Regions from separate parts of the Streptomyces sp. NPDC002911 genome, predicted to be linked through region 1. Evidence: riboswitches for the same ligand, from Rfam matches in the RefSeq annotation. Region 1 holds a riboswitch; the other holds the start of a gene.
The links. Region 1 has a riboswitch for glycine ahead of gcvP (aminomethyl-transferring glycine dehydrogenase). Riboswitches for the same ligand answer to the same signal wherever they lie in the genome.
Positions count from the first base shown of each region.

Region 2: it holds a riboswitch for glycine, as region 1 does, so the genes downstream of both, gcvT (glycine cleavage system aminomethyltransferase GcvT) here and gcvP (aminomethyl-transferring glycine dehydrogenase) in region 1, are expected to answer to the same signal.

Region 1 covers NZ_JBSFUO010000051.1:3,086-10,625, reverse strand. The annotation lists gene ACWD04_RS32750 (DNA polymerase IV) at 1-1,443, shown strand, start outside; gene ACWD04_RS32745 (PRC-barrel domain-containing protein) at 1,362-1,736, opposite strand; glycine riboswitch at 1,870-1,965, shown strand; gene gcvP (aminomethyl-transferring glycine dehydrogenase) at 2,160-5,045, shown strand; gene ACWD04_RS32735 (DUF5999 family protein) at 5,117-5,323, opposite strand; gene ACWD04_RS32730 (hypothetical protein) at 5,611-6,225, opposite strand; gene ACWD04_RS32725 (glutamate-cysteine ligase family protein) at 6,716-7,540, shown strand, end outside.
Region 2 covers NZ_JBSFUO010000001.1:42,936-50,475, forward strand. The annotation lists gene ACWD04_RS00195 (ABC transporter substrate-binding protein) at 1-12, opposite strand, end outside; gene ACWD04_RS00200 (enhanced serine sensitivity protein SseB C-terminal domain-containing protein) at 200-979, opposite strand; gene ACWD04_RS00205 (enhanced serine sensitivity protein SseB) at 1,134-1,910, opposite strand; gene ACWD04_RS00210 (AAA family ATPase) at 2,124-2,810, opposite strand; glycine riboswitch at 2,984-3,081, shown strand; gene gcvT (glycine cleavage system aminomethyltransferase GcvT) at 3,249-4,385, shown strand; gene gcvH (glycine cleavage system protein GcvH) at 4,497-4,874, shown strand; gene glyA (serine hydroxymethyltransferase) at 4,893-6,152, shown strand; gene ACWD04_RS00230 (L-serine ammonia-lyase) at 6,309-7,540, shown strand, end outside.

The sequences.
Region 1 (7,540 bases):
CATCTGGACATGGATGCCTTCTACGCCTCAGCCGAGCAGGCGGCGAAGCCGAGCCTCCGCGGCAAACCCGTGGTGGTGGGCGGTCTGGGGATGCGCGGCGTGGTCGCCACCGCGTCGTACGAGGCGCGGCGACTCGGCGTGCATTCGGCGATGCCGATGGCACAGGCGAGGCGGCTCGCGCCCAACGCCGCGTATCTCGTCCCCCGTTTCGCGCTCTACCGGACGGTGAGCGATCAGGTGATGGAGCTTCTCGGGCGGCTTTCTCCGCTCGTCGAGCCGCTCAGCCTGGACGAGGCCTTCGTCGATCTGGAGGCCGGGGGCGTCGCCGACGACTCGGCTTTGGCGCGTGCGATCGGTGAACAGCTGCGCACCGTGATCAGGGACGTCACCGGACTCAGCGGTTCCGTCGGCCTGGCCGGCTCCAAGATGCTGGCCAAGATCGCCTCCGAGGAAGCGAAACCGGACGGACTGCTGCTGATCGAGCCCGGCACCGAACGTCAGCTCCTGGCACCCATGTCCGTGCGCATCCTCCCGGGCGTGGGGCCCGCCACCGGCGACCATCTCCGCCGCGCCGGCATGACCGTCGTCAGCCACCTCGCGGAGGCAGGCGAGGCGGAGCTCGTGCGGCTGCTGGGCAAGGCTCACGGTGTCGCGCTCCACCGCATGGCTCAGGGCTACGACGACCGTCCCGTCAACGCCGAACGCGACGCCAAGTCAGTGTCGGTGGAGGACACCTTCGACGTGGACCTGCACGACCGCGTGCGCGTCAGGACGGAGGTGGTGCGGCTCGCCGACCGCTGTGTGCAGCGGCTGCGAGGCGCGGGGCGGTCCGGGCGGACCGTCGTCCTCAAAGTCCGCCGCTACGACTTTTCGACGCTCACCAGGTCCGAGACGCTACGCGGCCCCACCGACGACCCCACGGTGGTCAGGGAGGCCGCTGCGCGCCTTCTGGAGGCCGTGGACACGACCGGCGGTGTAAGACTGCTCGGAGTGGGCGTCACGGGGCTGGCGGACTTCACACAGGAGGATCTCTTCGCTCAGGCGGCCGACGCGGAGCATGCCGCCGAGGAGTCAGCAGCGGCCGACGCCGCCCAGGACGAGCGGGATGCCGCGGTGGAGGGGGCGAGAGGGGTGGGCCCCCGGGAGAGCGAGGAGCCGCCGGCCTCGCGGCGCTGGCCGGCCGGGCACGACGTACGGCACGAAATCCATGGCCATGGTTGGGTGCAGGGCAGCGGCGTCGGCCGCGTCACCGTGCGCTTCGAGGAACCCTGGACGCCACCCGGCCGGGTGCGTACGTTCCGTGTCGACGATCCGCAGCTGCAGCCGGCCGATCCGCTTCCCCTGGTGCGGGACCCGGTGGACTACTCCTCGTGGCCGGCGAGCTTGCCGAAGTCCCTGTCGGCGCCCGTACCGGGGGAGGAGGGAGAGGTGTCCAGCCCGTAATGACGGTAGAGCTGCAGTTCCTGCTCGGGAGACAGATGACGGCCCACGCCGAAGTCGGGCGCGTCCTTGATCAGGGCCCGGTCGAAGGGGATCAGCAGTGAACCGTCGACGAATTCGCTCGGCTCCAGCGGGACGAACGCGTCCCGGGTGAAAAGACCGGTGCGCACGGCGGCCCACTCGGGCACCCCTGTGGCGTCGTCGAGATAGACCTCGTCCACCGTTCCGATCTTGGCACCTTGACGGTCGAAGGCCTTGCGGCCGATCAGGCTGCGCGGATCGATGTCGGTCTGCACGGTGCCTCCCACTGGTCACGACGGCATCAGGTGGTCGCGGCTGCTCCACAGGCTCTACGAAAGGCCAGATCCGGGCCGTCGGCCACTCGAGACGGGCCGCTCCGGGCTCGCTGGTAGGCTGGGACACGGCTGCTGACCCTGTGCGGGAGAGTCCTCCGGAGCGATCCGGGGGCGCCGAAGGAGCAACTCCTCCCCGGAATCTCTCAGGCCCCCGTACCGCACGGACGAGGTCACTCTGGAAAGCAGGGCGATATCCGGTACGGCACGAGCCGCGACGGGCACCTCCCTCACCGACGGTGAAAGCCGGTACGCCCCAGGGCGCGCCGGTGAAGCTCTCAGGTCGAGATGACAGATGGGGAGGCCGTTCGGGCAGCCACGCCGTGGCGCCCCTCGCAGGTCGTGACAGACCAGGAGGCCTCCATCATGACCCCCCGCCGCACTCCGCTCTCCCAGTTGGAGCAGGGCATTCCGTTCGAGCAGCGCCACATCGGGCCCGATGCCGGGGCGCAGGCGAAGATGCTCGCCCTGGTCGGCTACGGCTCCCTCGACGAGCTCACCACCGCCGCGGTGCCCGACGTGATCAAGAGCGCAGAGGCGCTGAACCTCCCCGAGGCCCGCACCGAGGCCGAGGTCCTGGCCGAGCTGCGAAGCCTTGCCGACCGCAACCAGGTGCTCGCCCCGATGATCGGGCTCGGCTACTACGGCACGTTCACCCCGCCGGTGATCCTGCGCAACGTCATGGAGAATCCTGCCTGGTACACGGCCTACACGCCGTACCAGCCGGAGATCTCCCAGGGCCGTCTCGAGGCCCTCCTGAACTTCCAGACGATGGTCGCCGACCTCACGGGGCTGCCGACTTCGGGCGCCTCGCTCCTCGACGAGGGGACGGCCGCCGCCGAGGCCATGGCGCTGGCGCGAAGGGTCGGCAAGGTCAAGGACGGTGTCTTCCTGGTCGACGCCGATACGCTGCCGCAGACCATCGCGGTGATCGAGACCCGCGCCGAGCCGACGGGTGTCGAGGTCGTCGTCGCCGACCTCAGCGACGGCATCCCCGCTGAGGCCGCCGAGCGCGGCGTCTTCGGTGTGCTGCTCCAGTACCCGGGCGCCTCCGGTGCCGTGCGGGACATCAAGCCGGTCATCGACCAGGCGCACGAGCTGGGCGCGATCGTGTCCGTCGCCGCCGACCTGCTGGCTCTCACGCTGCTCACCTCGCCCGGTGAACTGGGCGCGGACATCGCGGTCGGCACCACGCAGCGCTTCGGCGTCCCGATGGGCTTCGGCGGACCGCACGCCGGCTTCATGGCGGTACGCGCGAACTTCGCCCGCAGCCTGCCCGGCCGTCTCGTCGGGGTGTCCGTCGACGCGGACGGCAACAAGGCCTACCGCCTGGCGCTGCAGACCCGTGAGCAGCACATCCGCCGGGAGAAGGCCACCAGCAACATCTGTACCGCACAGGTGCTGCTCGCCGTCATGGCCGGCATGTACGCCGTCTACCACGGGCCCGACGGACTCCGGACGATCGCCCGGCGCACCCACCGGTTCGCCACCGTCCTGGCCGAGGGGCTGCGCGCCGCCGGGACCGAGGTCGTGCACGACGTGTACTTCGACACCCTCACGGTCCGCGTGCCGGGTACGGCGGCCGATGTGGTCGCCGATGCGCGTGAGCGCGGGGTGAATCTGCGCCTGGTCGACGCCGACCACGTCTCCGTCGCGTGTGACGAGACCACCACCCGCGCCCGGATCGCCGCGGTCTGGGCGGCCTTCGGGGCCGGTGGCGACATCGAGGCGCTGGATGCCGAAGCGGCCGATGTACTGCCCGACGGGCTGCTGCGTACCGACGCCGTCCTCACCCATCCGGTGTTCCACCAGCACCGCTCCGAGACGGCAATGCTGCGCTACCTCCGCAAGCTCGCCGACCGTGACTACGCGCTGGACCGCGGCATGATCCCGCTCGGCTCCTGCACCATGAAGCTCAACGCGACCGCGGAGATGGAGTCGATCACCTGGCCCGAATTCGGCGCGCTGCACCCCTTCGCGCCGGCCGAGCAGGCGCAGGGCTTCCTCACCCTCATCCGTGAGCTGGAGGAGCGTCTCGCCGAGGTCACCGGTTACGACGCCGTCTCCATCCAGCCCAACGCGGGCTCGCAGGGCGAATTCGCCGGGCTGCTGGCCGTGCGCGCGTATCACCGGGCCAACGGGGAGCACGGGCGTACTGTCTGCCTGATTCCGTCCTCCGCGCACGGCACCAACGCCGCGAGCGCCGTGATGGCCGGCATGAGGGTCGTCGTGGTGAAGACCGCCGACGACGGTGAGGTCGACATAGAGGATCTCCGGGCCAAGATCGCGAAGCACCGCGACGAGCTCGCCGTCCTCATGATCACCTACCCCTCCACGCACGGCGTCTTCGAGGAGCACGTCGCCGACATCTGCGGTGAGGTGCACGACGCCGGCGGCCAGGTGTACGTGGACGGCGCCAATCTCAACGCGCTGGTCGGTCTCGCCAAGCCGGGGCATTTCGGTGGCGACGTCTCCCATCTGAACCTGCACAAGACCTTCTGCATCCCGCACGGCGGCGGCGGTCCGGGGGTCGGTCCCGTCGGGGTGCGCGCTCACCTGGCGCCGTACCTCCCCAACCACCCCCTCCAGCCCGCTGCGGGCCCGGAGACCGGCGTCGGTCCGATCTCGGCCGCTCCGTGGGGCTCGGCGGGCATCCTGCCGATCTCGTGGGCGTACGTACGCCTCATGGGGGGCGAGGGCCTGAAGCGTGCGACGCAGGTCGCCGTACTCGCGGCCAACTACATCGCCAAGCGCCTGGAACCGCACTTCCCCGTCCTGTACAACGGTCCGGCCGGCCTGGTCGCGCACGAGTGCATCGTCGACCTGCGTCCGATCTCCAAGGCGACCGGCGTCAGCATCGACGACATCGCCAAGAGGCTGGTCGACTACGGCTTCCACTCGCCGACCATGTCGTTCCCGGTGGCCGGGACGCTGATGATCGAACCGACCGAGAGCGAGGACCTCGCCGAGCTCGACCGGTTCTGCGACACGATGATCGCCATTCGCGGCGAGATCGACAAGATCGCCTCCGGTGCCTGGAGCGCGGACGACAATCCGCTGCGCAACGCCCCGCACACGGCCGCGGCGCTCGGTGGGGAGTGGAATCACACCTACACCCGTGAAGAGGCGGTCTTTCCGGCCGGCGTCACGCCCTCGGACAAGTACTGGCCGCCGGTGCGCCGGATCGACGGCGCGTTCGGTGACCGCAATCTGGTCTGCTCCTGCCCGCCGCTGGACGCGTACGACCAGTAGGACAAGGCATACGCCTCGGGGCCGGTGCGGAAGCTTCTTCCGGGCCGGCCCCCGTGTCCTGTCAGCCGTGGTCAGGCAACCTTCATCACCTGGCCGCCCTTCAGCGGGCGGTGCGGGGCGATGATCTGCCCGTCCGGGAGCAGCTCACCGGTGTCCTCGAAGAGCAGGACGCCGTTGCACAGCAGGCTCCAGCCCTGCTCCGGGTGGTGGGCCATCAGGCGTGCGGCTTCCCGGTCGTTGGAGTCGGCGGTCGGGCAGGGTGACTTGTGCTGGCACATGGGTGGTTTCTTTCGCTGCGTTGAGTCGAGTGTTCTGCGGCTGGACGATGTGTTCATGGCAGCCCCCGTATCAGTCGGTCCGGTCCCAGTGTTGCCCCGCGGGCGTCTCTTCGCAGGTATTTCGCGGCAGCCGCTGTTCTCCTCCCGCGACGCATCACCCGGCCGGACGGTTCAACGCAACTGCGCTGTCTGTTCGGATGGTTCGGGGCGACCTGACCGGACTAGTCCGGACGGGTACGCACGCGCCCCCGCCGAGCAGCTCGGCAGGGGCGCGTGCGGAAGGCGGGTCAGGCGGGCGACCCGAGGAGACCGGGGACCCCGGGAACGTTGGGAAGAGGTGCCGGGGTGACACGCAGCGTCATGACCGGGAGCAGGTCCGCGACCCGGTGCGGACGGTGGGCCGTGATGCCCGGGGGAGCGGGTGCCAGGGGCACCAGCACGTCGGTCGGTGCGAGAGCACCGCTGCCTGCGTCGGCCTCGATGTCGTGGTGCAGCCACAGCGTGAACATGTACAGCTCGGGCACCGACAGCAGACGGGGCTGGTAGGGCCTCGTCGTCGACTCCGCCTGGCGTACGGCGAGTTCGGTAGAGGCGATATAGGGGCCCTCGAAGAAGTGAGAAAAGGTCCAGCCGTCGGCGGTGAGCATGGTGTCCGCGGCGGCGACGGCGCGCCCGCCGCTGCGGATCAGGAAGCGCCAGCCGGCGAGGCGGGTGCGCGGCGCGGTCTCGTTCGGCAGGATTCGGTCCAGTACGTGGACGGGAAGCGGGAGTTCGGGGCTCAGCGATCCCTGGACGGAACGGAGAGCAGGCGTGTGGGCCTCGCGGACTGCGGTGGGAGAACCGAGTGCCGCGAGAACGCTGCGGAGTGCGGGCGCTGGGGCCGGGGAAATATGCAGCGGCATGGTGGGTTGCCTCTCACTTCGGAGACACGGTGATGCGTGGGCGGGTGCAGACGGCGCTGTCGGCGTGCGGGGCCAGAGGAAGGCCTGTGACGGGACGGACGGGCCGGTGCGTCAACTCTCTGCCTCGTTCGCAGAGTTTATACGACAAATCTTCACACGATGTTTCGGCTAGCCGTCTCGCCTATTTAGCAAGGCGGATTTGAGCCTTTGAATAGCACGGTTTCTGTGGATTCGAGACGCTTCCGACGCCCGCCGCCGGGTATTTTCTCGATGCGACGGTAGGCTGAAACTCGTCGGTGTTTCCGCCGTGCGCCTCGATCGCGCACCCTGCATATGCCTCATGCCTTCGGAATGTGCCTCCGGCGTCAGTCATCAGACTACCGGGTGCCCGTGGGCCGTGGAGGCGTTACGGATCATCTCGTCGGGGCATTATCGATCGTGATACAAGCGGCCTGAGTGTCGGGCCGACCACTCGAGGAGGGACCCTGCGATGGGCGAGAAGGTCGTGGCGGGCGCCTTTGCCCCGTCCGATCGGCAGGCGTACCGCGAGAAGCTCACCCAGTGCCTGACCGGGCTGGAGAGGCTCCTGTCGGAGCGGAGGTTCGATCGTCCCAGAAATCTCATGGGGCTGGAGATCGAGCTGAATCTCGCGGGGTCGGACGGCATGCCGAGGATGCGGAATGCGGAGGTGCTCCAACGCATCGCCAGCCGGGATTTTCAGACGGAACTGGGGATGTTCAATCTGGAAGTAAATATTCTTCCTCACCGGCTGAGCGGCCGGGTATTCGATCAGCTGGCCGAGGAGTTGCGCACAGGGCTGGCATATGCCCACAGGAAGGCCGCAGAGGTCGACGCCGGGATCGTGATGATCGGCATCCTGCCGACCCTCGGACAGGACGACGTGGTTTCGGCGAACTTGTCGGACGTCGATCGGTATACGCTCCTCAACGATCAAATGGCGGCCGCGCGGGGAGAGGAATTCACCCTCGATATCGAAGGGGTCGAGCGACTGGTCTCGACCTCCGCCTCGATCGCCCCGGAATCGGCGTGCACGTCGGTCCAGTTGCACCTGCAGGTGACACCGGACCGGTTCGCAGACGTCTGGAACGCGGCCCAGGCCGTCGCGTCGGTGCAGATCGCCCTCGGGGCCAACTCCCCCTTCCTGTTCGGCAAGGAGCTGTGGCGCGAGTCGAGGCCACCGCTTTTCCAGCAGGCCACGGACGTGCGGCCGCCCGAGTTGCGGAATCAGGGAGTGCGTCCCAGGACCTGGTTCGGCGAGCGATGGATCAGTTCGGCGTACGAGCTCTTCGAGGAG
Region 2 (7,540 bases), on a different contig from region 1:
GTTTATTCGCATGGTGGGTCCACCCCAGGTCAGCAGTGTGTGGAGAGGTAATGAGTCGCTGGAACACTACATTCGTGAAGCTGCGTGGAGAACAGTCCGCATAGCGGTGATACCTACCTGAGACCCGGACACCCAACAAACCGTGCAGATACAGGACATCCTCCCCGCGTTTGTTAACTTGTTCGAAACCAGAACGGGTTTAGAGGAACGGTGCCGGGGGATAGCCGTAACCCGGCGCGGCAGGCGCCGGGGCATGCGCCTCTCGGTCGTAGAACGGCCTGGAGTTGGCGTTGAGCCACATCGCGACCGGATCGTACTCGTCGGACAGCGAGACCGTGGAGACGGGCAGCCCGTCGGGAACCACGCCGACCGACTGCTGCATCATCACGCGGACCGCGTCGACGGACGGTCGGCCGGTGTCGTAGAGGTCGAGCCCGATCGCGAGGTACGGGGCGCCGAGCGCCGGCTGTACCCAGGCGCGGCGCAGTGCGCGGACAGCGGGGGTGCGGTGGGCGTTCTGCGTCAGCAGGGCGTAGAACTGCGGGATCTCGATGGCGGGTTCGGAGAGCCGCAGCGGCCCCGCGGGCATCCGGTCGAGGCCTGTGGCGATGCGGCGCAGGTCCAGCCAGGGGATGCCGACGCCGCCGCCGGGGGCGTGCGGGTTGAGCCAGATGCCCCAGCGGTCAGGGAAGAGGGCGCGGGCGATGTCGCGGCCGGTGGTCACCTCGTGGGCCCTGTTCCAGCCGCTGGCGGAGAGCTCCTGGGCGGAGGTCACGCACGGGGCGTAGCCCATGCCCTCGATCTCCATGTTGCCGTACTGGGCATCGGGGGAGCCCGCCGTGCCGTGCCAGAGCAGCATCCAGACCGGGCCGTCCGTCAGCGATCGCAGCAGCGCCTCGTACGTGTCGAGCCGCCCGGGGGTCACTTGGCGAAGCATCTGCTCGACCTGCCCGGCCGCCGCGGCGCCTGACGCACTCACCCTGGGTCCCGCCCCTCATCGATCCGCTGTTCCCGCATGCCGCACGGTGCTGTGGCGCCACTCCCGGGCACACGGGGCGGCCTCGTCATCCAACCAGCTTATGCGCCACGCCTGACACCGGCTTGACGCCACGTGGCAGCAGGGGCTTCCGAGTTCAGTACCCGTCGCGCCGGTAGAACGGGCGTACCTTCTCCAGCATCCAGTCTCCGACCGGGTCCTGTGCCACGTCGAGCAGGAGGAGATTGACCGGCCAGGGCACCTGGACCCGGCCCAGCGCGCGGCCCAATGCTTCCAGCGGGAGGCTCTGCGCCGCGGCGTCCGGTACGGCGAACTCGACGCCGACGAAGAGGGCGGGGCTGTCGCCCTCGATGCTGGCCAGCACCCGGCGCGCGGTGCTCACCACACCGGTCTCCTGGAATTCGGCGGACACCGCGGCCAGGAAGTCGACGGGGTCCTCCTTCCAGTCCGGCTCGTACAGCCGCACCCGGCCGCCGCTCGCGGGACCGTCCAGCGGGGTGCGCCCGGCCCGGCAGAGCTCGGCGACGGCGGGCGGCGGCAGGGGCACACCGACAGCTCCGCCCGGGTTGACCGCTATACCGAGCTGCGGAGGCAGTCCGCGGGCGAACTCGCGTGCGGGCGCGACAGCGAAGGCGAGACGGGTGCCGACGCACTGGAGGAACTGTGCCTCGGAGCTGAACACGGGGACGTACGCGCCGCCGCCGATGTCGACCGTCGGCAGGTCGAGATCGGCGTTGTCGGGCCCCCCGCCGTTCGGCAGGGGCACCCAGACCTGACTGCGGCCGAGCACTTCGACCAGCCGTCCGCCCGCCCCGGGCACCCCGAGCGAGGCGCTGAGCACTTCTTCGAGCTCGTTGGCCGGCCATCCCTGCGGTGGATGCGACGGGGCCTGGGCCTGAGCCGGAATGTCCACGGTGTCTGTGTCCCTTTCTCGCCATGCGGTGCGGCTGAAACCTTAGACCGGCTCGCGCCGCGAAGGCAGTGCCGCAGGCGGGAGCCACGTCCGGGCCTGCCCCACCGTCCAGATTCCGGACAGCAGGCAGGAGGCCTGCAAACTGTGCGTATGCGAACAGCGGCGCCTCGGTCCGGGCCACGGGCCCCTCCGGATCCCCGGAGGGACGGGCGGTTACTCCTGCGGGAGCCGCGCCTCCGGGAAGGCGATCCGGCCGATCGCCGCCGCCGCCTCCCGGTCGAGCAGCACCGCCGAGGCGCACCCCGGCGGCAGCAGACCGCCCTCCGTGTCGCGCAGCAGCCGGCCCACCGCACGCCGGTGCCGGGCGAACGCGTACCCGGACACTCCGCGTCCCCGCTCCCGCTGTCCCTGCCTGGCCACCCGGGGGGTGACGTCGAGCAGGACGAGATGGAGGGCGCTGCCGCGGCGCCGGGCCTCGCGCGCCAGCCAGCGCCGCACCCAGGCCTGCGTACCGCAGTCGTGCACGACGACGGATCCACCCGACCGCAGGGCCCGCCACAGCCCGGCGTAATGCGCGGCGCGCACCAGGGGCCGGTAGAGCGCGTACGGAAATCCCGGCAGGGCGGCCGCCCAGCGGTCCCTGGTGTCCTGGGAGTCGATCGCGTGCTCCTGGACCGCCCGCCGGATCAGCGTCGACTTCCCGCTGCCGGGCAGCCCCGAGACCACCACCACATCACCGGCCGCGAAGTCCAGGCCCCGCGGTACGCGGCCACCCCTGCCCCGCAGATCACGCACCACCGGAGCGTGCCCGCCCGTCAGCTCCCGGGCGGGCACGCCCGGGAGCTGGGGCATCGCACCGCGTGCCGCCCCCGCGGTTGTCGCGTAGTGCTGCAACGTCATCGCCTTCCCCCTGCCGAGTCACCCACGGACCTGCCCAAGAAGTGTAAAGAAAAGGTAATGCGGCACAACCGCTTCCACCCCTACGTGTCGTGGCCTGCGCCGGTCACGACCGCGACGCCCCACTCTCCCCCAATGCGTGCGATGATGACCCCGCCAACTGCATACCGGCCGTTTGAATCCGCGCGGGAGAGTCCCGGTCACTGTGTGCGCCGGGCGCCGAAGGAGCAAGTTCCTCCCTTGAATCTCTCAGGCCCCGTACCGCGTGGATGAGGCAGATCTGAAAAGCGGGCCGCTGTTGCGGCCCCACCCAAGGTGCAAGCCGATCCTGACGGGGACGACCCCGCCAGACCCTTTCAGGGGCTTTCGGCGAACCTCTCAGGTTCCGATGACAGATGGGGAGGGAACCACCCCCTGTCGTCATGCCCTGGAGCCATGTCCATGAGCACTGCCCCGAGCGCCGCCCCCCGCCGCACCGCCCTCGACGCCCTGCACCGGTCGTTGGGCGCGACCATGACCGATTTCGCCGGCTGGGACATGCCGCTGCGGTACGCCAGTGAGCGCGACGAGCACCTCGCCGTACGCGATCGGGCCGGCCTGTTCGACCTGTCGCACATGGGCGAGATCACCGTCACCGGGCCGCAGGCGGCGGCCTTCCTGAGCTACGCGCTGGTCGGCGACATCACCACCGTCGGCGTGGGCCGGGCCCGCTACACGATGATCGTCGCGGAGGACGGCGGGATCCTTGACGACCTGATCGTCTACCGCCTCGGCGAGACCGGGGCCCCCGAGTATCTGGTCGTCGCCAACGCCGGCAACGCCCAGCTCGTCCTGGACACCCTGACCGAGCGCGCCGACGGCTTCGACACCGAGGTGCGGGACGACCGCGACGCGTACGCACTGCTCGCCGTCCAGGGCCCCGGCTCCCCCGCCGTACTGAAGTCGGTCACGGACGCCGACCTGGACGGATTGAAGTACTACGCCGGACTCCCCGGAACGGTCGCCGGTGTCCCCGCGCTCATCGCCCGTACGGGCTACACCGGCGAGGACGGCTTCGAGCTCTTCGTGGCCCCCGCCCACGCCGAGCAGCTGTGGAAGGCCCTGACCGAGGCCGGTGCGCCGTACGGCCTGATCCCCTGTGGGCTCTCCTGCCGCGACACGCTCCGTCTGGAGGCGGGCATGCCGCTGTACGGCCACGAGCTGACCACCGCGCTGACGCCCTTCGACGCGGGCCTGGGCAGGGTCGTGAAGTTCGAGAAGGAGGGCGACTTCGTCGGCCGCGAGGCGCTTCTCGCCGCGGCGGACCGGGCGGAGACCTCCCCGCCCCGCAAGCTCGTCGGCCTGGTCGCCGAGGGCCGCCGGGTGCCGCGCGCCGGTTATCCCGTCGTGGCCGGCGGAAAGGTCGTCGGGGAGGTCACCTCCGGTGCGCCGTCGCCCACCCTGGGCAAGCCGGTCGCCATGGCCTACGTGGACGCGGCGCACGCCACGCCCGGCACCGAGGGTGTCGGGGTCGACATCCGGGGCACGCACGAGCCGTACGCGGTCGTGACGCTGCCCTTCTACAAGCGCCGTAAGTGACCCTGGGCAGCGCGCATGCGGCACAGCGCGCCGCGCACGTGACGCATTCGTGTCTCACACCGTAAGACCACCGTTCATCAGCACTCCCCCGCGTACAGGAGAATTCAGGTCATGAGCAACCCCCAGCAGCTGCGGTACAGCAAGGAGCACGAGTGGCTGTCTGCCGTCGAGGACGGCGTGGCCACGGTCGGCATCACCGAGCACGCGGCCAACGCGCTCGGTGACGTCGTCTTCGCCGAGCTCCCCAAGGTCGGTGACACGGTGACCGCGGGCGAGACCTGCGGCGAGCTGGAGTCGACCAAGTCGGTCAGCGACCTGTACTCGCCGGTGACCGGCGAGGTGACCGCGGCCAACCAGGACGTCGTGGACGACCCGTCGCTGGTGAACTCCGCCCCCTTCGAGGGCGGCTGGCTGTTCAAGGTGCGCGTCGCGGAGGAGCCGAAGGACCTTCTCTCCGCCGACGAGTACACCGCGTTCTCCGGCAACTGAGACCTTAGGGACCCACTGATGTCGCTTCTCAACTCCTCCCTCCACGAGCTGGACCCGGACGTCGCCGCCGCCGTCGACGCCGAGCTCCACCGTCAGCAGTCCACCCTCGAGATGATCGCCTCGGAGAACTTCGCTCCGGTCGCGGTCATGGAGGCGCAGGGCTCCGTCCTCACCAACAAGTACGCCGAGGGCTACCCCGGCCGCCGCTACTACGGTGGCTGCGAGCACGTCGACGTGGTCGAGCAGATCGCGATCGACCGGATCAAGGCGCTCTTCGGCGCCGAGGCCGCGAACGTCCAGCCGCACTCGGGTGCGCAGGCCAACGCCGCCGCGATGTTCGCGCTGCTGAAGCCGGGCGACACGATCATGGGTCTGAATTTGGCCCACGGCGGTCACCTGACCCACGGCATGAAGATCAACTTCTCCGGCAAGCTCTACAACGTGGTCCCGTACCACGTCGATGACACCGGTGTCGTGGACATGGCCGAGGTCGAGCGCCTCGCCAAGGAGTCGAAGCCGAAGCTCATCGTGGCCGGCTGGTCCGCCTACCCCCGCCAGCTGGACTTCGCCGCCTTCCGCCGTATCGCGGACGAGGTCGGCGCGTACCTGATGGTCGACATGGCGCACTTCGCGGGCCTGGTCGCCGCGGGTCTGCACCCGAACCCGGTACCGCACGCCCACGTCGTGACGACCACCACGCACAAGACCCTCGGTGGTCCGCGCGGTGGCGTCATCCTGTCGACGCAGGAGCTCGCCAAGAAGATCAACTCGGCGGTCTTCCCCGGTCAGCAGGGTGGCCCGCTGGAGCACGTGATCGCGGCCAAGGCCGTCTCCTTCAAGGTCGCGGCGACCGACGAGTTCAAGGAGCGCCAGCAGCGCACCCTGGACGGTGCCCGCATCCTCGCCGAGCGCCTGGTGCAGCCGGACGTCACCGAGGTGGGCGTCTCCGTCCTGTCCGGCGGTACGGACGTCCATCTGGTCCTGGTCGACCTGCGCAACTCCGAGCTGGACGGCCAGCAGGCGGAGGACCGGCTCCACGAGCTGGGCATCACGGTCAACCGGAACGCCGTCCCGAACGACCCCCGGCCCCCGATGGTCACCTCGGGTCTGCGGATCGGTACGCCGGCCCTGGCCACCCGCGGCTTCCGGACGGAGGACTTCACCGAGGTCGCCGAGATCATCGCGGCCGCGCTGAAGCCCACGTACGACGCCGACGACCTCAAGGCCCGTGTGACCGCGCTGGCCGAGAAGTTCCCGCTGTACCCCGGCATCAAGTAGTCATCCGCCGTTTGCACGCCGGGTGGGGGCATCGCGCACACTGAACACAGTGAGCCCGGTGCCCCCACCCCTTTGCCCCGCGCTTCCGGGCCCACCCGGCCCGTCCCGCACCACCCGGCGGACAACGTCGTCCACCAACGTTCTAGGAGTACCCCCGTGGCCCTCTCGGTCTTCGACCTCTTCTCGGTCGGCATCGGCCCGTCCAGCTCCCACACGGTCGGCCCGATGCGCGCGGCCCGCATGTTCGCCCGCCGCCTCAAGAACGAGGGCCTGCTGGCCCACACCGCGTCGATCCGGGCCGAGCTGTACGGCTCGCTCGGCGCGACCGGCCACGGCCACGGCACCCCCAAGGCCGTCCTGCTGGGCCTGGAGGGCGAGTCACCGCGTACGGTCGACGTCGAGGGCGCCGACGCGCGCGTCGAGGAGATCCGCGCCTCGGGCCGTATCAACCTGCTCGGCATGCACGACATCCCGTTCGACGCCGACGAACAGCTGGTCCTGCACCGGCGCAAGGCCCTGCCGTACCACGCCAACGGGATGACGGTCCTCGCGTACGACCGCGAGGGCGTCCCGCTCCTGGAGAAGACGTACTACTCAGTGGGCGGTGGCTTCGTCGTCGACGAGGACGCCGTGGCCGGCGAGAACCCGATCGTCCCGGACGACACCGTCCTGAAACACCCCTTCCGCACCGGCGACGAGCTGCTGAGGCTCGCCCGGGAGACCGGCCTGTCCATCTCCTCGCTCATGCTGGAGAACGAGAGGGCCTGGCGCACCGAGGACGAGATCCGCGCCGGCCTGCTGGAGATCTGGCGCGTCATGCAGGCCTGCATCGCGCGCGGTATGTCCCGCGAAGGCATCCTGCCCGGCGGCCTGAAGGTCCGCCGCCGCGCCGCGAACTCGGCCAGGCAGCTGCGCGCCGAGGGTGACCCCCGGACGCACGCGATGGAGTGGATCACCCTTTACGCGATGGCCGTCAACGAGGAGAACGCCGCCGGTGGCCGCGTCGTCACCGCCCCGACCAACGGCGCGGCGGGCATCATCCCGGCCGTCCTGCACTACTGGATGAACTTCGCGGCGGACGGCTGCACCGAGGCCGAGAAGGACGACGGCGTCGTCCGCTTCCTGCTGGCCGCCGGGGCGATCGGCATGCTCTTCAAGGAGAACGCCTCCATCTCCGGCGCCGAGGTCGGCTGCCAGGGCGAGGTGGGCTCCGCCTGCTCCATGGCCGCCGGCGCCCTCGCCGAGGTCCTGGGCGGCTCCCCGGAGCAGGTGGAGAACGCCGCCGAGATCGGCATGGAGCACAACCTGGGCCTGACCTGCGACCCGGTCGGCGGCCTCGTCCAGATCCCGTGCATCGAGCGCAACGGCATGGCGGCGGTCAAGGCGGT